DNA from 2 places in the Streptomyces sp. NPDC054887 genome. Region 2 is predicted to be linked to the other one. Evidence: riboswitches for the same ligand, from Rfam matches in the RefSeq annotation. Region 2 holds a riboswitch; the other holds the start of a gene.

Region 1 (14,475 bases), on a different contig from region 2:
GCGGCGGCCCGCCGGTCCCGGGCGTCGGGGGTGAGCAGGCGCCGGAACTCGGCCGGCGTGCCGTGCGCGTACCGCGCGAGCGCGCTCACCGCGCTCCCGGCCAGGGCGGGGGCGCCGAGCAGGCAGGCCGCCCAGCTCGCCACGATCTCGTCGACCCAGGTGCGCCACGCGTACGAAGCGGGGTCGTCACCGGCGCCCTCGGATCCGGTGACCCAGTCGAGCCGGTCCGCTCCCCCGGGGCCGGCCACCGCGACGAGCGCGGCGTCCATCGGGGTCGGATAACGCAGCCGGGCCGCGACCGTCACCGCCTGCCGGGCCTGTACCTCGCAGAGGGCCGAGTCCATCGCGCCGCCGCCCGACGGGTAGGCGCGGGTGAGCCACTGCGCGGTCGCCGCTATGAGCGGGGAGAGGTCTGCGGGCATGTCCGGGCCGTCCGTATACGTCGGGATCGAAGACCGGAACGCTACCCCCCGCTTGTCTGCGGGGGAAGGACACGGGTCACGAACGGACCGTGGGCCGGGTCACACCAACCACAGCGAGGAGCGACACCATGGGACACGGCGGAGACGTCATCACGGAACTGACCACGGACCATCAGGAGGTGGAGGAGCTGTTCACCAACATCGAGGAGCTTCCGGCCGGCGACAGCCAGCGGAAGGTGTACGCGGACCAGGTCACGATGGAGCTGGTCCGCCACTCGGTCGCGGAGGAGGCGTACCTCTACCCGGCGGTCCGCGAGCACGTCCCGGGCGGTGACGCGCTGGCCGACAAGGAGCTGGAGGACCACGCCGAGGCCGAGCGGACCATGAAGGACCTGGAGAACTACGAGGCGGACGACCCGCAGTTCGACATGCTGGTGGGCAAGTTGATGACGGAGATCAGGACGCACGTCCTGGACGAGGAGAACAACCTCTTCCCCCGGCTGCGCGAGGCGTGCACGCCCGAGATGCTGAACGAGCTGGGCGAGAAGGTCCGGCAGGCCAAGAAGACGGCGCCGACCCGGCCGCACCCCGCCGCTCCCGACAAGCCGCCGGCGAACAAGCTGCTCGCTCCGGGCACGGGACTCGTGGACCGGATGCGCGACGCCCTGTCGGGCCGGGGCAAGCAGTCCTGACACCGCACGGGGCGGCCTGCGGGCCGCCGCGGGTCAGTCCGTGGAGAGGGCCTGGAGCAGGTCGCCCACCTGCGGGTCGGGAAGCGCGCGGGCGACGTCGGCCTGCGCGACGATGCCGACCAGGTCGTGCCCGTCGATGACGGGCAGCCGGCGGACCTTGTGCGAGGTCATGGTGCGCAGGATCTCGTCGGCGTCGTCGTCGGCGCCGATGGTCACCGCCTCGCCCTGCGCGAGTTCGCCCGCGTTGGTCTGCGCGGGGTCCTTGCCGGCGCCCAGGACCTTCACGACGATGTCGCGGTCGGTCAGCATGCCCTTGAGCTTGTTGTCGGTGCCGCAGATCGGCAGGGCGCCCACGCCCAGTTCCGTCATCTTCCGGGCGGCGACCAGCACCGTCTCGTCCGCTCCGATGCACTCGGTCCCGGGGGTCATGATCTCTCTGGCTGTTGTCACGTGTCGTCTTCCCATCCTTGTGCCTCATGGCGAAGGGAGCCGCCCGGGGCTTCGCCACCCCGGGCCGGCTCCCTCACACTTCCTACGCCCGCCCCGGGACGGCGGCCAGCGCGCCACGGCGTGACCGGACCGGCGTCATCCGATTGCCCGGCCGCCCGCCGGGTACCCCCGGGGTGCGCTCCGGGTCCGACCGGGTGAAAGCCCGGGGGCACCCCCGGCGGAAGGGGTACCTCTGCGCGGACGACCGGTTGGTGCGCGAGGACAGCGCGCGAGACACGTGAGGAAGGCTGGCAGATGCAGATCGGCTACAAGCTCGCCGCCGAGGCCTTCGGCCCGGCGGAGCTGGTGCGACAGGCGGTTCTGGCGGAACAGGCGGGTTTCGACTTCGTCGAGATCAGCGACCACTACCATCCCTGGCTCGACAACCAGGGCCATTCGCCGTTCGCGTGGACCGTGCTGGGCAGCATCGCGGCGAAGACCTCGCGGATCGGCCTCGCGACCGGTGTGACGTGCCCGACCGTGCGCTACCACCCGGCGATCGTCGCGCAGGCCGCGGCGACGCTCGCCCTGCTGTCGGACGGCCGCTTCGTCCTGGGTGTCGGCTCGGGCGAGCGGCTCAACGAGCACGTCGTCGGCGTCGGCTTCCCCGACGCCGTCAGCACGCGCCACGAGATGCTCCGCGAGGCGCTGGAGATCATCCGGCTGCTGTGGAGCGGCGGCTACCGGTCGTACGACGGCAAGCACCTGAGGCTGGAGGACGCCCGGGTGTTCGACCTGCCCGAGGAGCTGCCCCTGATCGCGGTGGCGGCGAGCGGCCCGGCGTCGACGCGGATCGCCGCGGAACTGGGCGACGGCCTGTTCGCCACCGAGGACAAGGCGGACATCGTCCGGCAGTACCGCGACGCGGGCGGCGACGGCCCGCGCTACGCGGAGGTCCCGATGGCCTGGGCGGCCGACGAGCGCACCGCCGCCAAGGCCGCGCTGGAGACCTCGCGCTGGGCGGTGACCGGGTGGAAGGTCATGAGCGAGCTGCCGAATCCGGTCAACTTCGACGCGGCGACCACGACGGTGCGCGAGGAGGACATCCTCCAGAAGTTCGCCTGCGGCACTGACCCGGCCCGGTACGCCGAGGTGGCGCAGCCGTTCGTCGACGCGGGCTTCGACCGGCTGGTCATGCAGAACGCGGGGCCCGACCCGGACGGTTTCATCGACTTCTTCCAGCGGGAACTCGCGGGCCGCATCCGTGGGCTGAAGCCGGGTGGCACTGGCGCCTGAGGCCGGTGGACACGGGTCCGCCCCGGCCCGCGCGGAAAGCGGACCGGGGCGGACCGTACGCCGGGGCGTACGGCGGGGGCGACAGGCGCCGCCGCGTCAGCCGAGCGTCGCGAGGGCCTCGTTGAAGGTCGTCGAAGGACGCATGACGGCCGCGGCCTTCGCGGCGTCGGGACGGTAGTAGCCGCCGATTTCGGCCGGCGAGCCCTGTACCGCGATCAGCTCGCCGACGATGGTCTGCTCCTGCTCGGCCAGCGTCTTGGCGAGCGGCGCGAACGCCTCCGCGAGCTGGGTGTCCGCGCTCTGGCGCGCCAGCTCCTGGGCCCAGTACAGGGCCAGGTAGAAGTGGCTGCCGCGGTTGTCGATGCCACCGAGGCGACGGCTCGGCGACTTGTCCTCCTCGAGGAAGGTCGCGGTCGCGCGGTCGAGGGTGTCGGCGAGCACCTGGGCGCGCGCGTTGTCCGTCGTCTGCGCGAGGTGCTCGAAGCTCACCGCGAGGGCGAGGAACTCACCGAGGCTGTCCCAGCGCAGGTAGTTCTCCTTGACGAGCTGCTGCACGTGCTTGGGCGCGGAGCCGCCGGCGCCGGTCTCGAACAGTCCGCCGCCGTTCATGAGCGGGACGACCGACAGCATCTTCGCGCTGGTGCCGAGCTCCAGGATCGGGAACAGGTCGGTCAGGTAGTCGCGCAGGACGTTGCCGGTCACCGAGATGGTGTCCTCGCTGCGGCGGATGCGCTCCAGGGAGAACGCGGTCGCCTCGACCGGGGACATGATCTCGATCTGCAGGCCCTCGGTGTCGTGCTCGGCGAGGTACGCGCGGACCTTGGCGATCAGCTGCTGGTCGTGCGCGCGGGTCTCGTCGAGCCAGAACACGGCGGGGACGCCGGTCGCGCGGGCGCGGGTGACGGCCAGCTTGACCCAGTCCTGGATCGGCAGGTCCTTGGTCTGGCACATGCGGAAGATGTCGCCCGCGCCGACGGCCTGCTCCAGGACGGCGTTGCCGGCCGCGTCGACGACCCGGACCGTGCCGGTGGCCGGGATCTCGAAGGTCTTGTCGTGGCTGCCGTACTCCTCGGCCTTCTGGGCCATGAGGCCGACGTTCGGCACCGAGCCCATCGTGGCCGGGTCGAACGCGCCGTTCGCGCGGCAGTCGTCGATGACGACCTGGTAGATGCCGGCGTAGCTGCTGTCCGGGAGGACCGCGAGGGTGTCGGCCTCCTGGCCGTCCGGGCCCCACATGTGACCGGAGGTGCGGATCATGGCCGGCATCGAGGCGTCGACGATGACGTCGCTCGGTACGTGCAGGTTGGTGATGCCCTTGTCCGAGTCGACCATCGCGAGGGCCGGGCCCTCGGCGAGCTCGGCCTCGAAGGACGCCTTGATCTCGGCACCGGCCGGCAGCGAGTCCAGGCCCTTGAGGATGCCGCCGAGGCCGTCGTTGGGCGACAGGCCGGCGGCGGCGAGCGCCTCGCCGTACTGCGCGAAGGTCTTCGGGAAGAACGCGCGCACCACGTGGCCGAAGATGATCGGGTCGGAGACCTTCATCATCGTGGCCTTCAGGTGCACGGAGAACAGCACGCCCTCGGCCTTGGCGCGGGCCACCTGTGCGGTGAAGAACTCGCGCAGCGCCGCGACGCGCATGACGGCCGCGTCGACGACCTCGCCCGCGAGGACGGGCACCGACTCACGCAGGACGGTGGTCGTGCCGTCGTCGCCCACCAGCTCGATGCGCAGGGCGCCGGCCTCGGAGATGACGGCGGACTTCTCGGTGGAGCGGAAGTCGTCGGTGTCCATGTGCGCGACGTTGGTCTTGGAGTCGGCCGACCAGGCGCCCATGCGGTGCGGGTGCTTCTTGGCGTAGTTCTTGACCGACGCGGGGGCGCGGCGGTCGGAATTGCCCTCGCGCAGCACGGGGTTGACGGCGCTGCCCTTGACCTTGTCGTACCGCGCGCGGACGTCCTTGTCCGCGTCGGTCTTCGGGTCGTCCGGGTAGTCCGGCAGCGCGTAGCCCTGCTCCTGGAGCTCGGCGATCGCGGCCTTCAGCTGCGGGATCGAGGCCGAGATGTTCGGAAGCTTGATGATGTTCGCACCGGGCGTCTTGGCCAGCTCGCCGAGCTCGGCGAGCGCGTCCTCGATGCGCTGGTTCTCCTGAAGGTGCTCCGGGAAGCTGGCGATGATGCGCCCCGCGAGCGAGATGTCGCGGCTCTCCACCGTGACACCGGCCGTCGAGGCGTAGGCCTCGACCACAGGCAAGAACGAATACGTCGCCAGGGCCGGGGCCTCGTCGGTGTGTGTGTAGATGATGGTCGAGTCAGTCACCGGGTGCTCCGCTCCACGTCTGCAACATTGCTTGACATCAAGATATCTCTAGACCGTACCTCTCTCGACAGGGGCCGGTCAGCCCGCCAGCGCCGTGGAGACGACGGCCTTGGCCTCCTCCTGGACCCGGGCGAGGTGGTCGGGGCCGAGGAAGGACTCGGCGTACACCTTGTAGACGTCCTCGGTGCCGGACGGGCGGGCGGCGAACCAGGCGTTCTCTGTGGTGACCTTGATGCCGCCGATGGGCGCGCCGTTGCCGGGTGCCTCGGTGAGGACGGCGGTGACGGGCTCGCCCGCCAGGGAGCCGGCGGTGATCTGCTCGGGCGACAGGCGTGCCAGTACCGCCTTCTCCTCCCGGGTCGCGGGGGCGTCGATGCGGGCGTAGGCGGGCTCGCCGAAGCGGGCGGTGAGCGCCGCGTAGTGCTCGGAGGGCGACTTCCCGGTGACGGCGAGGATCTCGGCGGCGAGCAGGGCCAGGATGATGCCGTCCTTGTCGGTGGTCCACACCGAGCCGTCGCGGCGCAGGAAGGACGCGCCGGCCGACTCCTCCCCGCCGAAGCCGAGCGCGCCCTTCGACAGCCCGTCGACGAACCACTTGAAGCCCACGGGTACTTCGACGAGCGCGCGCCCGAGGTCGGCCGCGACCCGGTCGATCATGCCGGACGACACCAGCGTCTTGCCCACTCCGGCGCCCGCGGGCCACTGGTCGCGGTGGGCGTAGAGGTAGCCGATGGCGGTGGCCAGGTAGTGGTTGGGGTTCATCAGGCCGGCGTCCGGCGTGACGATGCCGTGCCGGTCGGCGTCGGCGTCGTTGCCCGTCGCGATCTGGTAGCGGTCGCGGGCGTCGATCAGCGAGGCCATGGCGTGCGGCGACGAGCAGTCCATGCGGATCTTCCCGTCCCAGTCCAGCGTCATGAAACGCCAGGTCGGGTCGGTCCGCGGGTTGACCACGGTCAGGTCCAGCCGGTGCTGCTCGGCGATGCGGCCCCAATACGCGACCGACGCCCCGCCCAGCGGGTCGGCGCCGATGCGCACGCCCGCGGCGCGTACGGCGTCGAGGTCGAGGACGGAGGGCAGGTCGGAGACGTAGTGGCCGAGGAAGTCGTAGCGGCCGGTGGTGGGCGCGGCGAGGGCGCTGGTGTACGGCAGCCGCCGTACGTCCTTCATGCCGTCCGCGATGATGGCGTTGGCCCGGTCCTGGATCCAGCCGGTCGCCTCGGATCCGGCCGGACCGCCGCTGGGCGGGTTGTACTTGAAGCCGCCGTCCACGGGCGGGTTGTGGGACGGGGTGACGACCACGCCGTCGGCGAGGCCGGAGTTGCGTCCGCGGTTGTGGGCGAGGATGGCGTGGGACACCGCCGGGGTGGGGGTGTAGCCGTCGGCCGAGTCGATGAGCACGGTCACGCCGTTGGCGGCGAAGACCTCGACGGCCGTCACGCGGGCCGGCTCGGACAGCGCGTGGGTGTCGGCGCCGAGGAACAGCGGCCCGTCGACGCCCTGTTGGCCGCGGTACTCGCAGATCGCCTGGCTGGTCGCGGCGATGTGGTCCTCGTTGAAGGCCGTGGCCAGCGAGGACCCCCGGTGCCCCGACGTGCCGAAGGCGACCCGCTGGTCCGGCTCGCGTACGTCCGGGTGCAGGGCGTAGTACGCCGTCACCAGCCGGGCCACGTCGGTGAGATCGTCAGGTCCGGCCGGTTGTCCCGCTCGTTCGTGCGCCATCTGCCCACTCCTCCAGATCGTCGGTGCCGTCTTTCGCTTCGGTCACCCGTACGTACCACACCCGGGTTTCATTGTGCGGCCGTGTGGTGGTTGACCAGGCTCTCCAGGTCACCGACGGCCGTCTCGACGGTCGGCAGGGCGAGGGACGCCAGCCGGGCCTGCTTCACCCGCCGCAGGACCGAGTCGTCCTGGAGCAGGCGGCGGCACGCCGACGCGATGCCGGCGGGGGTGGGGTCGGTGACCTCGCGGCCGATGCCGAGTTCCGTGACGCGCCGGGCGTTCATGGGCTGGTCGGCCGAGCGGGGCAGCACCGCCATGGGGGTCGCGGTGCTGATCGACTCGCGCACGCCGGCGTAGCCGCCGTGGGTGAGGAACAGGTCCGCCGCCTCCAGCAGGAGCGGCTGCGGCACGGAGTCGACGACGTGCACGTGCGGCGCGGAGTCGACGGCTCCTACGGCCACGCCGCTGGTCGACACCACGGCGTTGCAGTCGAGCCGGGAGAGCCCCTCGATCATCGAGCGCAGTACGGTCGCCGGGTCCGGCCGGCCGGGCGGTGCGCGGTGCCCGTCCGGTCCGGGCAGGAAGAGCGGCATCGCGCAACCGATCCCGGCGTACACCAGGGGCCGGTCGGTGGGCAGGCCGACGATCCAGCTGGGGAGCTTCGCGCGGGGATCGGCGCAGGCGGGCTGCCGGTAGGCGAGGGGCCTGGGCAGGTGCGGGGCGAACGTCCAGGCCGGCGGGAGGTAGTCGAGGTGCCCGTACGCCGTCAGGGACCCGGGGTCGCCCTGCGGCGGCAGGCCGGCCGTGAAGCGCCACTGGTCGAGCAGGGGCAGCAGGGCGTCCGGGTCGGTGAAGCCCTTGGCGCCGGACGGCAACGCCACGTGGGGCACGCCGAGTTTCTCGGCCACCAGGCAGGCGGCGACGTCCATGGCGTCGCGCAGCAGCAGGTCCGGCTTGAAGTCGTGGGCCACCGCGTCCAGCGCCTTGAAGTGGCCGAGCAGGTGGGGGCCGGCGAGGACGAGCGCCGCCGTCCCGGCGGACGCGGTGCCGCTGTGGAGCCGCTCGACGGCCTCCCGGGTCCCCTCCCCCGCCGCCGTCGCGTCACCGAAGAGGCTCGGCAGGCACGCGGTCGCGTTCACGCCCTCGTCGAGGAACAGGCCGAGCAGGTGCTCCTCGGTGGCGATGTGCACTTCGTGCCCCGCGCCGGACAGCAGAAGGGCGAAGCGCAGGGCCTCGCGGGTCTGGGAGGGGGAGTGCATCGCAGTGCACAGGACGCGCATACCGAAGATCACCGTTTCGCCCGCTCGACAGCAGTTTCCCGTTCGAATGATCCCCGTCAACGTGTGCGCCCCCGGCCGCGCCGCGCCGGTGCGGGGCGACGGCGCCGCGCCCGCCTCCCCGCTCCGGAACGTGCGCCGGGGCCGGCGGCGGCGCCCTGATTCGAGTCGGCGGCTTCGGGGAACCCAAGGTGGGTCACACACCCGACCAGGCAGGAGACCTGCGTGAACGACGAGAACCGCGAGGTGGAGAACCCCGTCACGAAGCACCCGCAGCCGAAGCTGCCGGACCAGGAGCAGCAGCACCCGGGATGGACCGGCCCGATGGACCCGCCGCCGGACCACGGAGAGGACTCGTACTGGGGGAACGGGCTGCTCAGCGGTCGCGCCGCGGTCGTGACCGGCGGCGACTCGGGGATCGGCCGGGCGGTGTGCCTGGCCTTCGCCCGCGAGGGCGCCGATGTGCTGTTCACCCATCTGCCGGAGGAGGACAAGGACGCGGCCGAGACCGCGCGGCTGATCGAGGACGCGGGCCGCAGGGCTGTCGCGGTGGCCTGTGACATCCGCGAAGAGGAACAGTGCCGGTCGCTCGTCGAGCGGGCCGTCTCGGAATTCGGCCGCATCGACATCCTGGTGAACAACGCCGCCTATCAGATGTCCCAGCCGGACGGCATCGGTTCCATTTCCACCGAGCAATTCGACCGCGTCATGAAGACGAATCTCTACGGAATGTTCTGGCTGTCGAAGATGGCGCTCCCCCATATGCCCGAGGGAAGCAGCATCATCAACTCCTCCTCCGTCCAGGCGTACAAGCCCAGCCCGCATCTGCTGGACTACGCGATGACGAAGTCCGCCATTGTCGCCTTCACTCAAGGGCTCGCCCAGATGGTGGCGTCCAGCGGAATCCGCGTCAACGCGGTCGCCCCGGGGCCGGTGTGGACGCCTCTTATTCCGGCGACCATGCCGGACACCACGGAGTTCGGAAAGCAGTCGCCCCTGGGGCGGCCCGCGCAGCCGGCGGAGATGGCTCCGGCGTACGTGTTCCTCGCGTCCCCGCAGGCGAGTTACATCACGGCCGAGATCGTCAACGCCACCGGCGGCACGCCCCTGCCGTGACGCCCGCGCCGGCGCTCACTTCGATGTGCGGGGATCCGGTTCCGCCGCCCTGCGGTGGGCGGCGGCCTTGAGGCTGTCGGGGACGACCCTGCTCACGAGCCCCTGCGCCTTCGTCCGCACGGATCCGGCGACGATCTTCCTGCGGCCGGCCATCAGCGCCTCGAAGCCCTGCCGGGCCACCTCCTGGGGATCGTCCTTCTTCTGCCGCCCCACCCGGGTGTCGTCCAGGCCGGCGCGGTGGAAGAAGGGCGTCTCCGTGGCCCCCGGCATCAGGGAGGTGACCGTCACACCGGTGCCCCTGAGTTCGTCCCCCAGCGCCTGGGCGAAGGACTGCACGAAGGACTTCGTCGCGTTGTAGACGGCGTGGAAGGAGCCGGGGACGGTCGCGGCGATCGACGACGTGAACAGGAGCCGGCCCTGGTCACGCGCCACCATGTCCGGCAGCAGGCCCTTCGCCAGCCGCACGGTGGAGGTGATGTTGAGGTCGATCACGCGCTCCTCGTCCTCGATGCCGGTGTCGAGGAAGGCCCCGCCCTGCCCGATGCCGGCGTTGAGCGCGGCGGCGTCGACGGGCCGCCCGGTCGCCGCGACGGCGCCGAGCAGGCGGTCGGTCCCCTCCCGGGTGGCCAGATCGGTGCGCACGACGTGGACGACGGCTCCGCGGTCCCGCATCTCGTCCGCCGCCGCGCCGATCCCGGCGTTCTCGGCGGCGAGCACGAGGTCGAATCCGTGCCCGGCGAACTGCCTGGCCAGCTCGTAGCCGATGCCGGTGGAGGCGCCGGTGACGACGGCCAGCGGCCTGGTCCTGTTCTCAGTCATGATCAGCGGATACCCGCGTGAGGATTTTTTATATCCATCTGATCCTTTTTGTCCGGCTCCGAACATGCCGGTTCTGGCCGAGGCGAGGTCGGCACACCCCCGCGCACCACCGGGAAACCCAACTTCCGTACACGGGCGGGCCATTCACCCCGACACACTGGCAAGATGCCCGTTTCCGGCAGGTAATAACCGACATGAGCGGTTCGCCGGAAAGGCCGCCGCAGGCCGCCGCTCGTGATACCAGTCACGTCCTCCGGGGAATGCGAAAACTCTGCCCACCGTCAGTTCCGGTACGCCGGAAGAAAGTTGGGTTTCCCGCCCACGCACAGTGACAGGAGTTCCCACGCCCGGATACGCCCGGAGATTGCCGCGGCGAATGCGGGGCTTGTTCTTCGCGGCTCCTCTCGCTTACGGTCACCCCCAATCCGGGTGGACCGCCGAATCCTGCCGCCGTCCGGAATCCACAACCCACTCACACTCACGTACGGCAGGAGCGGGGGACCCAGGTAAGCCGCCGATCCGGGAATCCGGAACGGCTTGGGGTGAAGTCGCACCGACCGTGCGACCGGGCATCTCCAGCCCGAACCCGACAGCTCACCTCGCAGGCGACGGAGAGGAATTCGTCATGCCCTCGAAGGGTAAGCACCGCCGTTCCCAGACCAGATCGCTCCGCCGCGGCTTCATCGCCGCCGGTACCGGTGGTGCCGCGCTGATCCTGCCCCTGCTGGGCGCGACCACCGCGGGCGCGGCGCAGCCCGCCGCCGCCGCGAAGGCCGCCCCCAAGACCTACACCGTGGTCTCGGGCGACTCCCTTTCCAAGATCGCCGATGACCACTCGCTGAGCGGCTGGAAAGAGCTGTACGAGGACAACCGCGCGGTCATCGGCGACAAGCCCTCGCTGATCCACCCCGGTCTCAAGCTGACGATCGGCGCGAAGGCCAAGGCGCCCGCGAAGGCCAAGGCGAAGGCCGCCCCGGCCGCCGACCGCGCCGACCGCTCGCAGGCCCGTGCCGCCGTGGCCAAGACCACGACGTACACGAACGACCTGGACGGCTGGATCAAGGAGTCGCTGGCCATCATGGCCAAGCACGGCATCCCCGGCACGTACGAGGGCATCCACCGCAACATCATGCGCGAGTCCTCGGGCAACCCGATGGCCATCAACAACTGGGACTCCAACGCCGTGGCCGGTACGCCGTCCAAGGGCCTGCTCCAGGTCATCGCGCCCACGTTCGCGGCCTACCACGTGCCCGGCACCTCGATGGACAGCTACGACCCGGTGGCCAACATCACCGCCGCGTGCAACTACGCGGCCGACCGGTACGGCTCGATCGACAACGTGAACGGCCCGTACTAGAAGAACCCGCTGCCTGCCCCGGCGAGACCCTTGCGGGCGTCTCGCCGGGGCAGGCAGAGCAATAGCGCGCCCCATAATTTGCGCAAAATGTTAGAAATAGGGCATGAGCGGACGTCCCGGACGACCCAGGGGTGTCGGGTCACCACGCTCGTCTCGGCGAGGGGTGCGTTCCCGGCTGGAGGTACGCAGCGCCGCCGGTCAGGTGCTCCTCCTCCAGATCGTCGTCGCCGTGCTGCTGATCACCGCCGCCGTCGTCGCGCTCGCGTTCCAGACGCGCAACGACAGCGAGCTGGACGCCCGTAACCGCTCCCTCGCCACCGCCGAGGCGTTCGCGGACGCCCCCGGCACCGTCGAGGCCCTGCGCTCCCCCGATCCGACCTCCGCGCTGCGCGCCCACGTGGGCGCGGCCCAGCGGGGAGCGGGCGTGGACTTCATAGCCGTGATGAGGCCGGACGGCACCCGGATCGCCGACACCGACCCGGCGCTGGTCGGCGGGCGCGCCGAGGGCGTCGGGCGGGCGACGGCCGGCGAGCCCTTCACCGAGATCTTCGAGGGCGCCCCGAACGACGCGGCGCGGGCTGTCGTCCCCGTCACCGACACCACCGGTGCCGTCGTCGGTCTGGTCGCCGCCGGTGTGACGGTCGAGAACGTCGGGGACGCCGTCGACCGCCATCTGCCGATACTGCTCGGCTCCGGCGCAGCGGCCCTCGCGCTGGCCGTCGGCAGCGCCGTCATCGTCAGCAGGCGGCTGCGGCGCCAGACGCACGGCCTCGGGCCGACCGAGATGACCCGGATGTACGAGCACCACGACGCCGTTCTGCACGCCGTCCGGGAGGGCGTGCTCATCGTCGACGACGACGGGCGGCTGACGCTGGCCAACGACGAGGCGCGCAGGCTCCTCGAACTGCCCGCCGGCGCGGAGGGGCGCCACGTCACCGAGCTGGGCCTCGACGACGCCGTCGCAAGGCTGCTCGTCTCCGGCCGCACCGTCACCGACGCGGTGCACCTGGCCGGGGACCGGCTGCTGGCCGTCAACACCCGGCCCACCGCCCCGTACGGCGGACTGCCCGGCACCGCCGCCACGCTCCGGGACACCACGGACCTGCGGGCGCTGTCCGGTGCGGCGGAGGTGGCCCGGGAGCGCCTGAAGCTGCTGTACGAGGCCGGGGTGCGGATCGGCACCACGCTGGACGTGGTGCGCACCGCGGAGGAACTGGCGGAGGTCGCGGTCCCCGGGTTCGCCGACTTCGCCACGGTGGAGCTGCTGGACCCCGTACTGCGCGGCGAGGAGCCGGACGGCGCCCACACCGAGATGCGGCGCGCGGCGGTGAGCGGCGGGCCCGCCGAACGCCCGTTCCAGCCGGTGGGCGACCTGATCAGGTTCGTCGTTCCCACGACGCCCATGGCGGCTGCTCTGTCGAGCGGCCACGCGGTCCTGGAGGCCGACCTGGTGGTCGCCCACGGCTGGCGGTCGCAGGACCCGGAGGGCGCCGACCGGGCCCTGGCCTTCGGCATCCGTTCCCTGGTCTCGGTGCCGCTCCAGGCCCGCGGGGTCGTCCTGGGCATGGCGAACTTCTGGCGCTCGGAGGCCACCGAGCGGTTCGGCGAGGAGGACCTGGCGTTCGCCGAGGAGCTGGCCGCCCGCGCCGCGGTCGCCATCGACAACGCCCGCCGCTTCAGCCGCGAGCACGCCATGGCTGTGACGCTCCAGCGCAGCCTGCTGCCGCGCGTCCTGCCCGAGCAGGACGCCCTGGACGTGGCCTACCGCTATCTGCCCGCGCAGGCCGGGGTGGGCGGCGACTGGTTCGACGTCATCCCGCTGCCGGGCGCCCGGGTGGCGCTCGTGGTGGGCGACGTCGTCGGGCACGGCCTGCACGCCGCCGCCACCATGGGCCGGCTGCGGACCGCGGTCCACAACTTCTCCGCCCTGGACCTGGCCCCGGACGAACTCCTGGGCCACCTCGACGAGCTGGTCTCGCGCATCGACCACGAGGAGGGGGGCGACGGCGGCGACGGCATCTCGGGCGCCACCTGCCTGTACGCGATCTACGATCCGGTCTCCGGGGTGTGCTCCGTGGCCACGGCGGGGCACTTCGCGCCCGCCCTGGTCCGCCCCGACGGCACGGTGGAGTTCCTCGAAGTGCCGGTCTTCCCGCCCCTCGGTCTGCACGGCCTGCCGTTCGAGACCGCCGAGGTACGGCTGCCGGAGGGCAGCCGCCTCGTGCTCTACACCGACGGGCTCATCGAGCACCGCGAGCGCGACATCGACTCCGGACTGCGCCTGCTGCGCCGGACCCTCGCGGACCCCTCGGACCCGACGCCCGAGGAGACCTGCCAGGCCGTGTTCGACGCGATGCTGCCCGAGCACCGCAGGGACGACATCGCGCTGCTGGTGGCCCGCACGCACCTGCTGGACCGCACGCGCGTCGCCGACTGGGACGTACCGTCCGACCCGGCGGCCGTCGCCCCGGTGCGCGCGGCGTGCGGCCGGCAGCTGGAGACGTGGGGGCTCGCGGACATCGGGTTCACGACCGAGCTCATGCTCAGCGAGCTGATCACCAACGCGATCCGCTACGGCTCGGAGCCCATCCACGTGCGGCTGATGTACGAGCGGGGGCTGATCTGCGAGGTGTCGGACGGCAGCAGCACCGCGCCGCACCTGCGGCGGGCCGCCACGACGGACGAGGGCGGCCGCGGGCTGTTCCTCGTCTCGCAGTTCGCGGGCCGGTGGGGCACCAGGTACACGCCGACCGGCAAGGTCATGTGGGTGGAGCAGCCCCTGACCGACGGTCAGCAGCCCGTCCCCGAGCTGGATCTGGACGATCTGTCCTGGTTGCCCGGCGACGCCCTGTGACGGACCGGGACGAACCCCGCCCCGTGCGGCGGGCGGAAGGGCTCACGGCATACTTGCGCCGGGCGCGATCACTTCCGACACACAGGAGCAGCAATGGCTGACCGGATCGCCGCCGAGAAGACGACGTTCAAGACGGTCTTCGAGGTGGGGTCGTCTTTCATGGACCGGGCGCGCAACA
Region 2 (14,475 bases):
CCAGCCGCCGGCCGTGTACTCCCTGATCGCCCTGCACCTGCTCGGCTACGACCTGGACCACCCGGTGATGCGGGCGGGCCTGGAGTCGCTCGACCGGTTCGCGGTGTGGCGGGACGACGGCGCCCGCATGATCGAGGCGTGTCAGTCGCCGGTCTGGGACACCTGCCTGGCGACCATCGCGCTCGCCGACGCGGGCGTACGGCCCGACGACCCGGCCCTGGTCAAGGCCGCCGACTGGATGATGAGCGAGCAGATCGTACGACCGGGGGACTGGGCCGTACGCCGTCCCGGACTGGAGCCGGGCGGCTGGGCGTTCGAGTTCCACAACGACAACTACCCGGACATCGACGACACCGCCGAGGTGGTCCTGGCCCTGCGGCGCGTCGCGCACCCGGACCGTGCCCGGATGAACGCGACCGTCGGCCGCGCCGTCCGCTGGAACCTGGGCATGCAGTCGAAGAACGGGGCCTGGGCGGCCTTCGACGCCGACAACACCAGCGCCTTCCCCAACCGGCTTCCCTTCTGCGACTTCGGTGAGGTCATCGACCCGCCGTCCGCCGACGTCACCGCCCACGTGGTGGAGATGATGGCGATCGAGGGCATGGCGCACCACCCGCGGGCCCGGCGCGGCATCGAGTGGCTGCTGGCCGAACAGGAGCTGAACGGGGCCTGGTTCGGACGCTGGGGCGTCAACTACGTCTACGGGACGGGGTCGGTCGTCCCGGCGCTCACTGCGGCGGGGCTGCCCACGTCCCACCCCGCGATCCGCCGTGCCGTCACCTGGCTGGAGTCCGTGCAGAACGACGACGGCGGCTGGGGCGAGGACCTGCGCTCGTACCGGGAGCCCGCCCGGGCCGGGCGCGGCGTGTCGACGGCCTCGCAGACCGCCTGGGCGCTGATGGCCCTGCTCGCGGCCGGCGAGCAGGAGGCCACGTCCGTCGAGCGGGGAGTCGCCTGGCTGGCCCGCACCCAGCGGGAGGACGGCTCCTGGGACGAGCCGCAGTTCACCGGCACCGGTTTCCCGTGGGACTTCTCCATCAACTACCACCTCTACCGGCAGGTCTTCCCGCTCACCGCTCTTGGGCGGTACGTCCACGGGGAGCCCGTCTACCCCGCCCTGAGCACGCGGGAAGGGGCCTGATGGGGCGCACGGCGGACCCGGCCGAGCCGCCGGATCCGACGAGCGGCCCGCCGGCGCCCGCACCGCTGCTGATCGCCTGCGCGCTCGGCATCGAGCGGTTCGCGCTGCGCGGCGCCGGCCGCGGGGCGCCGGAGTCGGTGACCGTACTGCGCACGGGCATGGGGCCCAGGGCGGCGGCCGCGGCCGTCCGGCGGGTCCTCGGCGAGGGCGGACCGCTCGCGGACGCGGCGGTCGTCGCCTCCGGCTTCTGCGCGGGGCTGGTCCCCGGGATGCGCCCCGGCGACCTGGTCGTGGCCCACGAGACGCGCGGGCCCCACGGCAGCTCGCCGTGCACGGACGTGGAACCGCTGGCGAAGGCACTGGGCCGGGTGGCCCCCGGACGGACCGTGCACACCGGCCCGCTGCTGGGCTCCGACCATGTCGTACGGGGCCCCGAGCGCGCCGAGCTGCGGGCCACCGGGGCGATCGCCGTGGACATGGAGTCCGCCGCGACGCTGGGCAGCGCGCTGCGCATGGGACCGCGCCCGATTGCGGCCGTACGGGTGGTAGTCGACGCCCCGGAGCACGAACTGGTCCGTATCGGGACACTTCGCGGGGGAATATCGGCCTTTCGTGTTCTCCGTGCCGTCCTACCGGCTTTCTACGAATGGCACCGTTCTTTGCTGCTCCCCAGGAGGTGAGCCAGATGGCCATGCCGCTCCGCCAGACCATCAGGGTCGGGTCTTATCTTTTCCAGCAGAAGGTCCGCAAGAGGGAGAAGTTCCCGCTCATCGTCGAGCTGGAACCGCTCTACGCCTGCAACCTCGCGTGCGAGGGCTGCGGCAAGATCCAGCATCCTGCGGGGGTCCTGAAGCAGCGCATGCCCGTCGCGCAGGCCGTGGGCGCCGTCCTGGAGTCCGGCGCCCCGATGGTCTCCATCGCGGGCGGCGAGCCGCTGATGCACCCGCAGATCGACGAGATCGTGCGCCAGTTGGTGGCGAAGAGGAAGTACGTCTTCCTCTGCACCAACGCGCTGCTGTTGCGCAAGAAGATCGAGAAGTTCACGCCCTCGCCGTACTTCGCGTTCGCCGTGCACATCGACGGGCTGCGGGAGCGGCACGACGAGTCGGTGGCGAAGGAAGGTGTGTTCGACGAGGCCGTGGCGGCGATCAAGGAAGCGAAGAAGCGCGGCTTCCGCGTCACCACCAACTCCACCTTCTTCAACACCGACACCCCGCAGACGATCATCGAGGTGCTCAACTACCTCAATGACGATCTGGCGGTGGACGAGATGATGATCTCGCCCGCCTACGCGTACGAGAAGGCTCCCGACCAGGAGCACTTCCTCGGCGTCGAGCAGACCCGGGAGCTGTTCAAGAAGGCGTTCGCGGGCGGCAACCGGCGACGCTGGCGGCTGAACCACTCGCCCCTGTTCCTCGACTTCCTGGAGGGCAAGGCCGACTTCCCGTGCACCGCGTGGGCGATCCCCAACTACTCGCTCTTCGGCTGGCAGAGGCCCTGCTACCTGATGAGCGACGGGTACGTCCCGACGTACCGGGAGCTCATCGAGGAGACCGACTGGGAGAAGTACGGCCGGGGCAAGGACCCGCGCTGCGCCAACTGCATGGCGCACTGCGGCTACGAGCCGACGGCCGTCCTCGCGACCATGGGCTCGCTCAAGGAGTCCCTGCGCGCGGTCCGCGAGACGGTGTCGGGCAGCCACGGATGACGTCCTGACCGTGGGTGAGCCCGTCGCACGGGGGCTCACCGGGCCGTCGGTCCGGCCGCCGGCGGTGCGCCGCGTCCCGCGGTGCGCCCCGGCCGGGCCGGCGGCCGCCGCGGGGACGCACCGGGCCCGGCGCCCCGGTCGGCGGGCGTAGCGGCCGCGACCGTGCCCGGGCCCATGGAGGAGAAGGCGGGCGGCCTTCGCGAAGCGCCCGCCGTCAGCGTGAGCGAAGGATTCAGAGAGGGGGCCCGAGCGTGACGATCTTGGAGAACATCAGGGGGCCGCGCGACCTGAAGGGTCTGACAGAGGCCGAAACGGGCCGGCTGGCATCCGAGATCCGGGAGTTCCTGGTCCGGGCGGTGGCCCGGACGGGCGGCCACCTCGGGCCGAACCTCGGGGTGGTGGAACTGACCGTCGCCCTGCACCGGGTGTTCGACTCGCCCGCCGACCGCGTCCTGTGGGACACCGGCCACCAGAGCTACGTGCACAAGCTGCTGACCGGCCGGCAGGACTTCTCGAAGCTCCGCGGCAAGGGCGGGCTCTCCGGCTATCCGTCGCGCGCGGAGTCCGAGCACGACGTCATCGAGAACTCGCACGCCTCGACGGTCCTCGGCTGGGCCGACGGCCTCGCCAAGGCCAACGAGGCGCTCGGCAGGAGCGACCACGTCGTCGCGGTGATCGGGGACGGCGCGCTCACCGGCGGCATGGCGTGGGAGGCGATCAACAACATCGCCGCCGCCCGCGACCGGCCGCTGATCATCGTCGTCAACGACAACGAGCGTTCGTACGCCCCCACCATCGGCGGCCTCGCCGACCACCTCGCCACGCTCCGCACGACGGACGGGTACGAGCGCTTCCTCGCCTGGGGCAAGGACGTGCTCCAGCACACCCCCGTGATCGGGCAGCCGCTGTACGGGTCGCTGCACGGGGCGAAGAAGGGCTTCAAGGACGCCTTCGCCCCGCAGGGCATGTTCGAGGACCTGGGGCTCAAGTACGTCGGGCCGGTCGACGGCCACGACATCGCGGCCGTCGAGTCGGCGCTGCACCGCGCGAAGCGGTTCCACGGGCCCGTGCTGGTGCACTGCCTCACCCAGAAGGGCCGCGGTTACGCCGCCGCCGAGCAGGACGAGGCCGACCGGTTCCACGCGGTCGGGGCCATGGACCCGCTCACCTGCGCGCCCCTCGCCCCGGCCGGCGGACCGTCCTGGACCTCGGTGTTCGGGGACGAGATCGTGCGGATCGGCGCGGAGCGCCCCGACGTCGTCGCGATCACGGCGGCCATGCTGCACCCCGTGGGACTGACGAAGTTCGCCGCGGCCTTCCCCGATCGCGTGTGGGACGTGGGCATCGCGGAACAGCACGCGGCGGTCTGCGCCGCCGGGCTCGCCACCGGAGGTCTGCACCCCGTCGTGGCCGTCTACGCCACCTTCCTCAACCGCGCCTTCGACCAGGTGCTCATGGACGTGGCCCTGCACCGGTGCGGGGTGACCTTCGTCCTCGACCGGGCAGGCGTCACCGGGACCGACGGGCCCTCGCACAACGGCATGTGGGACATGTCGCTGCTCCAGGTCGTACCCGGCCTGCGGATCGCCGCGCCCCGCGACGCCGACCAGCTGCGGGCCCAGCTCCGCGAGGCCGTGGACGTCGACGACGCGCCGACCGTCGTGCGGTTCCCCAAGGAGGCCGTGGGGCCGGTGGTGCCGGCCGTCGGCCGGGTGGGCGGGACGGACGTGCTGCGCCGGGACGGAGCGCCCGACGTCCTGCTGGTCTCCGTCGGCGCCCTCGCCCCCGTGTGCCTGGAGACCGCCGGGCTGCTGGCCGAACGCGGCATCGGGTGCACGGTCGTCGACCCGCGCTGGGTCAAGCCCGTCGACGAGCAGCTCGCACCGCTCGCGGAGCGGTACCGCCTCGTCGCGGTCGTCGAGGACAACAGCCGCAGCGGCGGCGTGGGTGCGGCCGTCGGGCAGGTGCTGCGGGACGCCGGAGTCGACGTACCGCTGCGGACGTACGGCATTCCCGAGCAGTTCCTCGCGCATGCCGGGCGCGGCGAGGTGCTGGCCGACATCGGGCTCACGCCCGCCTCGATGGCGGGCCGCATCAGCCTCGCTCTGGCGGCGGTCGAGAGCCGGGCCGCCGCGGCGGGCAGCACCGAGGAGGCCGCGCGATGACGGACGTCGCCCCCAAGGGGTTCGACCTGGCCCGGCTCCTCGCGGACCGCGGGGCCGAGCGTTACGCCCTGCACGCCAGGCACCTGAACCACCAGTTGCCCCGCATGCTCCGCACCATCGGCTTCGACAAGGTGTACGAGCGGGCCGAGGGCGCCTACTTCTGGGACGCGGAAGGCAACGACTACCTCGACATGCTGGCCGGCTTCGGCGTCATGGGGCTCGGCCGGCACCACCCCGTCGTACGCAAGGCGCTGCACGACGTCCTCGACGCCTCGCTGGCGGACCTGACGCGCTTCGACTGCCAGCCGCTGCCCGGACTCCTCGCCGAGAAGCTGCTGACGCACAGCCCCCACCTGGACCGCGTGTTCTTCGGCAACAGCGGCACGGAGGCCGTCGAGACCGCGCTGAAGTTCGCCCGGTACGCGACGGGCAGGCCCAGGATCCTGTACTGCTCCCACGCCTTCCACGGTCTGACGACGGGCTCCCTGTCCGTGAACGGCGAGGCGGGCTTCCGCGACGGCTTCGCGCCGCTGCTGCCCGACACCTCGATCGAGCTGGGCGACCTGGACGCGCTGGAGCGCGAGCTGAAGCGCGGCGACGTGGCCGGCTTCGTCGTCGAGCCGATCCAGGGCAAGGGGGTGCACGCGTGCCCGCCGGGTTTCCTGCGGGCCGCCCAGGACCTTTTGCGCCGCCACAAGGCGCTGCTGATCGCGGACGAGGTCCAGACGGGGCTCGGCCGGACGGGCGACTTCTACGCGTACCAGCACGAGGAGGGCGTCGAGCCCGATCTGCTGTGCGTCGCCAAGGCGCTCTCCGGCGGGTACGTGCCGGTCGGGGCGACCCTCGGCAAGGACTGGATCTTCAAGCGGGTCTACTCCTCCATGGACCGCGTGCTGGTGCATTCGGCCAGCTTCGGCTCGAACGCGCAGGCCATGGCGGCGGGCCTCGCCGTTCTGACGGTCATGGAGGACCAGGAGATCGTCGCGAACGCCCGGCGCTCCGGCGACCTGCTCCGCGAGCGGCTGACCGCGCTCGTCGACCGGTACGAGCTGCTGCACGACGTGCGCGGGCGCGGGCTCATGATCGGCATCGAGTTCGGCCGTCCCCGCTCGCTGAAGCTGCGGAGCCGGTGGGCCGTGCTTCAGGCCGCGCGCAAGGGGCTCTTCGCGCAGATGGTGGTCGTACCGCTGCTCCAGAGGCACCGGATCCTCACCCAGGTCTCCGGCGACCACATGGAAGTGATCAAGCTGATTCCGCCGCTGATCGTGGGGGAGGCGGAGGTGGAGCGGTTCGTCGGCGCGTTCACCGAGGTCATGGACGACGCGCACAGCGGCGGCGGGCTGATGTGGGACTTCGGCAGGACCCTGATGAAGCAGGCGGTCGCCGGCCGCTAGTTTTTGCCTCTGAGGCAAAGAGTTTGCCCGCCAGGCAAGAACTCTGGCCCAATGGAGGCATGACACCCCGCCTCGAAGAGCCGTCCGAGGGGGCGCTGCCCTCCGTCGCCCCGCGCCTGCGCGACCTGCGCAGGCACAGCGGGCTCACGCTGGAGGCGGCGGCCCGCCGCGCCGGGCTCTCACCCGCGCACCTGTCCCGCCTGGAGACGGGGCAGCGCCAGCCCTCGCTGCCGATGCTGCTCGCGCTGGCCCGTGTCTACGGTACGACGGTCTCCGCGCTCCTCGGCGAGACCCCGGGCGACCGGGACGCCGTACTGCGCGCCGGGGAGGCCGTGGCGCGGGAGGCCGACGGCTGGACGTACCACCGGGCCGGTGGGCCCGGCCGCGCCATGCAGGCCCTGCGGGTGCACGTGCCGTACGGCGCCCAGGGGGATCTGGTGCGCGTCCATCCCGGCGAGGAGTGGCTGTACGTCCTGTCCGGGCGGCTGCGGCTGGTGCTCGGCGAGAGCGTGCACCGGCTCGACGCCGGGGACAGCGCCCATTTCGACTCGCTGACCCCGCACCGCATCGCCGCGGCCGGCCCCGAGGGGGCCGACCTGCTGTTCGTCCACACGCTGTTGCAGAGCGCCACCGCCGGGCTGTGCCTTCCCCAGGAGACCTGACATGCCGCTGCCCGAAGAGAAGACCGCCGCACGCCGCTTCGTGGAGGACAGGATTCCCAGGGGGCTGGCGATCCGCGTCTTCGTCTACGTCGTCGCGGGCCACCTGTTCGCCGCCTTCGTCTACCTGCTCTTCACGCTGGGCGGCTCCCGCTGATCAGCTCGCGTCGAGGAGACGTGCCCGCAGCCGCTCACGGATCTCGGGCGTGACGTTCAGCCCCTCCTCCAGGTAGCGGTCGGTGCTGCCCCAGGTCTCCTCGATCGTCTCGAAGGCGGCCGCCAGGTACTCCGCGCGCGCCTCGAACAGCGGGCTGAGCAGCTCCATGACCTCGGGGGACATCCCGGTCGGCGACTCGTCGCTGCGGCGGACCCTGTAGCGGCGGCGCGGGTCGTTCGACTTCAGGTAGTCGGCCTCGATGGCCTCGCGCTCGACGCCGAGCGCCAGCAGGGTCACGGCTATCGACAGCCCCGCCCGGTCCTTGCCCGCCGCGCAGTGCATCAGCGCGGGCACGCTGTCCTCGGCCAGGGCGTGCAGCACCCGGCTCTGCTCGGCCGTGCGCTCCTTGATGATCACCCGGTACGTCGCCGACATCCGGTCCGCGGCCTTGCCGTCCGCGAGGATCTCGCGCAGCTCGTCGAGGTTCCCGTCGCGGACCATCTTCCAGAACACCGCGCCGTCGGCGGGGTCGGTCAGCGGCAGGTTCACGTTGCGCACGCCGGGCAGCTCGACGTCCGGGCCCTCCAGCTTCTGGTCGGCCTCGTTGCGGAAGTCGAAGATCGTGTGCAGGCCGAGCGAGCCGAGGAAGGCCGCGTCGGCCGCGGTGGCGTGCGCCAGATGACCGCTGCGGAAGAGCACGCCGCGCCGGACCCGCCGCCCGTCCACCGTCGGCAGTCCGCCCACGTCGCGGAAGTTGCGCACCGAGGCGAGCTCCGGCTCCGACTCGGTCTCGGTCGGCGGGACTTGCGGCAGCTGCTGTGTCACGTGGGCTCCTGAAGTCTGCCGTCGGCGCTGCTCGCCGACTTCGGCGCGTTTCGACGATACGACATGGGTTCCTGGGGCAATCATCGTGCGCGCGACTGTCTCGGAGAGGCCGTGGACGCCGATACCGCATGACGGGCTTATGTGTGCAAGATTAACCGTAAGTGGCACTTGGGGTGAAACGGACGATTGTGGGTCAACTCGCCCTGCGGGTAAGGGGGATGGTGACACCACTGGTGAGCAGGATCATATTTGTGACGGTGCGTGGCGAAGCGCCGTGGGCGCATGCCAGTTCACAGGCGGGGCGCGAAGATCCGGAATCCACGCAGGGTGACGGGAATTGCGTCGCGCATTCCCTTGCGGCAATCGCGAAATGATTGGACCGGCTTGTCCGGGGGAGCCGCGTCGGCTTACCGTCACCGTCAATCCGGGTGGACCGCCGAATCCTGCCACCTCCCGGAATCCGCACTCACACTCACTCACGCGTGGCAGGAGCGGGGGAACCAGGTAAGTACGCCGGTCAAACGGAATTACCAATTCCGAACCGGCTTTGGGGTGAAGTCGCGCCAGCGGCCGGACATCTCCAGTCCGAACCCGACAGCTCACCTCGTAGGCGCCGGAGAGGAATGTTCCATGCCCGCAAAGGGTAAGCACCGCCGCCCGAGGTCCAACCCGCTCACCCGCGGCTTCGTCGCCGCCGGCACGGGCGGAGCCGCACTCGCCCTGCCCCTCATCGCCGCCACCGGCGCGAACGCCGCGGAGAAGGCGGCCCCGGCCACCACCTCCGCCGGCAAGGCCGCCGCCCCGGCCGCCGCCGAGAAGGCGACGCCGAAGAAGAAGGCGGGCACCCGGACGTACTCCGTCGTCTCCGGCGACTACCTGTCGAAGATCGCCGACGAGCAGGACGTGCGCGGCGGCTGGCAGAGGCTGTACGAGGACAACCGCGAGGTCGTCGGCGGCAACCCCTCGCTGATCCTGCCCGGCATGAAGCTCACCATCGGCGCGAAGGCCGCCGCGCCCGCGAAGGCCGCCCCGGCGAAGCCCGCTCCCGCGAAGGCGGAGCGCCCGGCCGCCAAGCCCGCGCCCGTCGCCCCCAAGGCGGCTCCCAAGGCCGAGGCGCAGACCGAGACCCAGAAGCCGGCCTCGACCACGCGGAACACCGGCTCCGGGTTCACCTCCCCGGTCGCCGCGGGTGTCACCACTCCGTACCGCATGGCCGGCGGCAGCTGGTCCAGCGGCTACCACACGGGTGTCGACTTCGCCGCGTCCAGCGGTACCCCGGTCAAGGCCGTCGGCGCCGGCACCGTCGTCTCCGCGGGCTGGAGCGGCTCGTACGGCAACGAGGTCGTCATCAGGCACGAGGACGGCCGTTACTCGCAGTACGCCCACCTCTCCTCGCTCTCCGTCTCCGCCGGTCAGAGCGTCGGCGGCGGCACGCAGATCGGCCTCTCCGGCAGCACGGGCAACTCGACCGGCCCGCACCTGCACTTCGAGATCCGCACCGGCCCGAGCTACGGCTCGGACGTCGACCCGCTGGCCTACCTCCGCGGCCACGGCGTCACCATCTGACGCTTCACTCCGTCAGGGCGCTTCCCTACGCCCCCTTTTGCCGCCACGCGCGACGGCCAAAGGGGGCGTATGCGCGTTGTGGGGCTATTCCGGGTTGGGTGAATCTTGACCGGTGTCTTATATCACCCCCCGTCAACCCCTCCTTACGGTGGCGTAGGTCACGCGCTCCAGTGAAGGATGTACCGACGTGGCAGACGATTCGAGATCATTCAGTGCAGGCACCATCGGGTCGTACGCGGCGATCGGCGACAGCTTCACCGAAGGGGTCGGAGATCCGGGCCCCGACGGTGGGTTCATCGGCTGGGCCGACCGGCTCGCCGTACTCCTCGACGACCGCGTCCCCGAGAACACGTTCCGCTATGCCAACCTCGCCGTCCGGGGCCGGCTCCTCGACCAGATCGTGGCCGAGCAGGTCCCGCGCGCGAAGGCCCTGGCGCCCGACCTGGTCAGCTTCTGCGCCGGCGGCAACGACATCCTCCGGCCGGGCAGCGACCCCGACGCCGTCGCCGAGCGCTTCGAGCGGGCCGTCGCCGAACTCACCGACGCCGTGGGCACCGTGATGGTGACCACCGGCTTCGACACGCGCGGCATCCCCGTCCTGCGCCACCTGCGCGGCAAGATCGCGACGTACACGGCGCACGTGCGGGCGGTCGCCGACCGGTACGACTGCCCGGTCCTCGACCTGTGGTCGCTCAAGTCCGTCCAGGACAGGCGCGCCTGGGACGGCGACCGGCTCCACCTCTCGCCCGAGGGGCACACCCGCGTCGCGCTGCGCGCCGCACAGGTGCTCGGGCTCGACGTCCCGGCCGACCCGGACCAGGTGTGGCCGCCGATGGCCCCGCGCGGCTCGCTGGAGGCGCGCCGGGACAACATCCAGTGGGCGCGGGAGCACCTGGTGCCGTGGATCGGGCGGCGGCTGCGCGGGGAGTCCTCAGGTGATCACGTCGAGGCGAAGAGGCCCGACCTGCTGCCCCTGTGACAGGTCCGCGGGCACGCGTTCCAGGACGCCGCCCGCGAACACGTCGTACAGCGGCAGCGTCTCCAGGTGGACGTAGCCGATGTGGCAGTCGCAGACGGCGAGCGGGCAGGCGCGGGGGCGCAGCGCCCGGCGGTACGAGCCGTCGTAGAGGTTGCCCAGCTCCGCGCGGACGAAGTGGCAGCGGCGTACCGTGCCGTCGCCGTCCACCGAGATCACCGACTCGCCGGTCCGGCAGGGGAGACCGGCCGAGCGGTGCGGGTGGCGGCTGTACGGGAACAGCGGGTCCAGCGCCGTCCACCGGTCGGCCTCCGCGTCCGTGTACGTGCGGCCCTCCGCCGCGTTGACCCACAGGTAGACCTCGGTCGGCAGCGCAGCGCGCAGTCGGCGGGCCTCCGCCAGGTGCTCGGGCAGGCCGACCACGCCGACGCTGAAACGCACGCCGCCCGCGGCCAGTTCGCGGCACTTGGCGAGGAACCGGTCGTACGGCGTCTGACCCGGGTGGTACGTGCACCACAGCGCCAGGGCGTCGAGATCGGCGTCGCCCCCGGTGAGCCAGCCGGTGCGGCAGCTGAGGTTCGTCTGGATGGCGACGCGCCGGATGTGCGGCAGGCGGGACAGGTCGGTGAGGGCGCGGCGGTACCAGGAGCGGACCAGGCCCTCGCCCCACGGTGTGAAGAGCACTGAGAGCCGGTCGTCGGTCCGCGCCGCGGCCCACGCGGTGAACCGCTCCAGCGCGGCGCGGTCGGCGCGCAACTGCTCGGCACTGTCGCGCCGCTTGGCGAAGGGGCAGTACGGGCAGTCGTAGTCGCAGGACGCGAGCGGGCCGCGGTACAGGATCGTCAGGTCCATGCCGGGCTCACTTGGCTTCGTACGCGGCCATGGCGGCCCGTACGGCGGGGGAGAACAGCTCCGGGCCCAGGGCGTCCGAGTGGGCGAGCCCTTCGGGGGACAGCCGCAGCAGGCCCTTCGGCGCGCTCTCGTCGAGCCAGCCGAGGGCGGCGAACCGTTCGAACTCGGCGGGGAAGTCGTCGGCGGGCGCCGTGCCGAACCGGTCGGCGTACCCGTCAAGGGGCATGCCCTCGGCCTGGAGGAGCGACTGGAGCAGATGGCGGCGGCGGGCCTCGCCGGCGTCGACGTAACGGCCGGTCCCGGCCCGCGTGAAGTCCTCGGCGCGCGTGTAGTCGTCGATGATCTTCCGGATCTCGCGCATGTCGACGGCGTAGTCGAAGGAGTAGTGCAGCGCGGAGGTGTACGAACGGGCTCCGCAGCCCAGGCCGATCATGCCGTCGGTCTGGCAGGCGTAGTCGTCGGCCGCTGCCCGGGGCGCGTCGGCGCGGCGGAACATCCGCATGGACACCTGTTCGTAGCCGTGGGCGAGCAGGTGGTCCCTGCCCTGGTGGTAGAGCCGCAGCCGCAGGGCGTCCCAGGCGGCGTCCGCCTCGGCGCCGATCCGGCCGAGGCCGGTGAGGGGGCGTACGTACAGCGGGTAGAGGTAGAGCTCCTCCGGCCGCCAGGCGAGCGCCGCGTCGAGCGAGGTGCGCCAGGTGGCGGCGGTCTGGCCGTCGATGCCGTAGATCAGGTCGATGTTCAGGACGGGGATGCCGGCGTCGCGGACCGCGGCGAGGGCCGTCTCGACGTCGGCGCGCCGCTGGGGGCGCACGGCCGCGCGGGCCTCGGAGTCGACGAAGCTCTGCACACCCAGGCTGAGCCGGGTCGTGCCGCGGGCGGCGAGGACGGCGAGGCGGTCGGGGGTCGCGGTGGCGGGGGACGCCTCGACGGACAGCGGTACGGCGGCCAGGTCCGCGCCCATGCGCTTCTCGGCGATGTCGCAGAGCCGCTCCAGCTCGCCGGGGTCGAGGAACGTGGGGGTGCCCCCGCCGAAGGCCGCGGCGGCGAAGCGGACGTCGCTGCCGCTGTCGCCGCCGGCGTCGAGTGCGTCACGGACGGCGGTGGCCTGGCGGTCGAGCGCGTCGAGGTACCGGCCGGTCAGCTCGTCGGGAGCGCCGATGCGGGTGAAGAGATTGCAGAACCCGCACCGCACCTCGCAGAACGGTATGTGGAGGTAGAGGGAGAGGGCGTTCTTGGGCTCGTCCGCCCAGAGCTCGCGCAGCGCGGGGCGGTCGGCCAGCTCGCGGTACGCCGTCTTGTGCGGGTAGGCGTAGACGTAGCTCTGATAGGGGCGGGGCGGTGCGGTGCTCATCGGGTGGCCCCTTGATCGAGGGTGAAGTGGGCGTACGGGACGGTCCAGACGGCCTCGTGGCCGAGGCGGTGGCCGGTGTAGCCGTCGTCGCCGTACGCCGTTCCGTGGTCGGAGCAGACGATCGCGAAGCAGGGGCGGCGGCTGCTCGCGGCGGCGAACAGACGGCCGATGTGCCGGTCGACGTACTCCAGGGCGGCCGCGTGGGTGGCGCGCGAGTCGCCGGCCTCGCGGGTGGCGCCGGGGAGGTGGAACCAGTTGGGCTGGTGCAGCGCGGAGACGTTGACGAACAGGAACAGCCGCTGGTCCGCGGGGAGCCCGGCGACGACCTGCTCGGCGCGGGCGACCTGTTCCTCGAACGACGTGGGCGACGCCACGCCGAACCCGGGCTCCCAGTGGCTCTCCTGGAACATCCCCGGCAGGACCGATCCGAGCGGGCCCCGCTTGTTGAAGAATCCGACGCCGCCCACGCACACCGTGCGGTAGCCGGCGTCCGCGAGGCCCGAGACGAGGTCGGGCGCGTCGAAGACGAAGGTGCGTTCGGCGGTCGTCTCGCTGCCCGCGAAGCGCGCGGCGAACAGCCGGGGATGAGGGCCGGGGGCGGCGGGCGTGGGCAGGAAACCGGCGAAGATCGCCTGGTGCGAGGCGTAGGTGAAGCTGCCGGGCGCGTGCCGCTTCTCCCACGCGCCGCCGGGCAGGTGCCGGGCCAGGTTCGGCAGGCGGCCGGCGGCGGCGAGTTCGGCGGCGACGTCGTACCGCAGGGTGTCCAGGGTGACGAGCAGCAGATCGTGGGTGCCGACGATCTCGTTCATGTCAGGGGGCCGCATGGTGGTTCCTTGTCGTGCGCAGTACGGCGGCGACCTGCGCCGCGTAGGTGTCGAGACCCTCGGCGCCGCTGCCGGGCAGGCCGGTGAGGCGGGGCAGCAGGTCGCCGAAGGCGTTGACCTCGCAGACGGCGAAGCGCCGCCAGCCGACGGCGGGCAGCAGGTCGACGCCGACGCAGAGGGTGCGCGGGAAGCAGGCGGCCGCGCGCTCGCACACCGCCACGGCCTCGTCCCAGCCGCCGCCCGCCGCCTCCATGGCGGCGCGGGCCTCGTCGAGGTCCCCGCGCGCGCCGCCGAGATGCAGGTTGGTCATGGGGGAGCGGCTCGTCCGTACGACGGCGTGCGTCGCCCTGCCGCCGACCACGACGACCCGCAGGTCGGCGGCCCGGCCCCGCTGCGCGGCCTTGGGCAGCCACCGCTCGACGTGCAGTCCGTCCGGTGCGAGCGTGTCGACGACGGCCGCCACCTCGGTCTCGGTCGTACAGCGGCGTACCCGCAGGGAGTTGAAGAGTCGGCCGCGCGCGTCGCGCTCCACCGAGGTGGTGGCCCGCACGCGCCCGGGGCCGGCCGTCTCCACGGCCAGCACGCCGGACGCCGACGAGCCGTGCGCGAGCTTCACGAAGGCACGCGGCATGCGGTGCGCACGCATCAGCTCGCGTACGTCCTCCCAGCCGCGCACGGCCGGCGACGCGGCCCCGGAGGTCGGCGACGGCGGCACGGGCACGCCCGCGTCGTGCAGGACGGCGTGGCACAGCCGCTTGTCGAACATCACCGCCAGCTCGCCGGGGTCGTCGAGCAGGACGCAGCCCGCGGAGGCCCGCCCCACGTCCCGCACGGCCGCCGTGAACCGCTCGTACCAG

What was found. Region 2 has a riboswitch for cyclic di-AMP ahead of ACWGH0_RS04700 (M23 family metallopeptidase). Riboswitches for the same ligand answer to the same signal wherever they lie in the genome.
Positions count from the first base shown of each region.
Region 1: another riboswitch for cyclic di-AMP. It lies ahead of ACWGH0_RS18650 (LysM peptidoglycan-binding domain-containing protein); the one in region 2 lies ahead of ACWGH0_RS04700 (M23 family metallopeptidase).

Region 1 is NZ_JBSGYQ010000030.1:61,762-76,236, reverse strand. It holds gene ACWGH0_RS18695 (hypothetical protein) at 1-422, opposite strand, end outside; gene ACWGH0_RS18690 (hemerythrin domain-containing protein) at 551-1,114, shown strand; gene ACWGH0_RS18685 (CBS domain-containing protein) at 1,148-1,564, opposite strand; gene ACWGH0_RS18680 (TIGR03557 family F420-dependent LLM class oxidoreductase) at 1,859-2,839, shown strand; gene ACWGH0_RS18675 (NADP-dependent isocitrate dehydrogenase) at 2,936-5,155, opposite strand; gene pgm (phosphoglucomutase (alpha-D-glucose-1,6-bisphosphate-dependent)) at 5,234-6,874, opposite strand; gene ACWGH0_RS18665 (glycosyltransferase) at 6,943-8,133, opposite strand; gene ACWGH0_RS18660 (SDR family oxidoreductase) at 8,377-9,267, shown strand; gene ACWGH0_RS18655 (SDR family NAD(P)-dependent oxidoreductase) at 9,283-10,086, opposite strand; cyclic di-AMP (ydaO/yuaA leader) riboswitch at 10,546-10,707, shown strand; gene ACWGH0_RS18650 (LysM peptidoglycan-binding domain-containing protein) at 10,712-11,443, shown strand; gene ACWGH0_RS18645 (SpoIIE family protein phosphatase) at 11,547-14,297, shown strand; gene ACWGH0_RS18640 (Type-2Aa cytolytic delta-endotoxin) at 14,391-14,475, shown strand, end outside.
Region 2 is NZ_JBSGYQ010000005.1:132,937-147,411, forward strand. It holds gene shc (squalene--hopene cyclase) at 1-1,141, shown strand, start outside; gene ACWGH0_RS04665 (phosphorylase family protein) at 1,141-1,821, shown strand; gene hpnH (adenosyl-hopene transferase HpnH) at 1,827-2,849, shown strand; gene dxs (1-deoxy-D-xylulose-5-phosphate synthase) at 3,101-5,014, shown strand; gene ACWGH0_RS04680 (aspartate aminotransferase family protein) at 5,011-6,408, shown strand; gene ACWGH0_RS04685 (helix-turn-helix domain-containing protein) at 6,468-7,070, shown strand; gene ACWGH0_RS04690 (DUF6126 family protein) at 7,072-7,224, shown strand; gene ACWGH0_RS04695 (tyrosine-protein phosphatase) at 7,225-8,049, opposite strand; cyclic di-AMP (ydaO/yuaA leader) riboswitch at 8,509-8,677, shown strand; gene ACWGH0_RS04700 (M23 family metallopeptidase) at 8,680-9,615, shown strand; gene ACWGH0_RS04705 (SGNH/GDSL hydrolase family protein) at 9,803-10,594, shown strand; gene ACWGH0_RS04710 (STM4011 family radical SAM protein) at 10,547-11,443, opposite strand; gene ACWGH0_RS04715 (STM4012 family radical SAM protein) at 11,451-12,794, opposite strand; gene ACWGH0_RS04720 (STM4013/SEN3800 family hydrolase) at 12,791-13,603, opposite strand; gene ACWGH0_RS04725 (STM4014 family protein) at 13,605-14,475, opposite strand, start outside.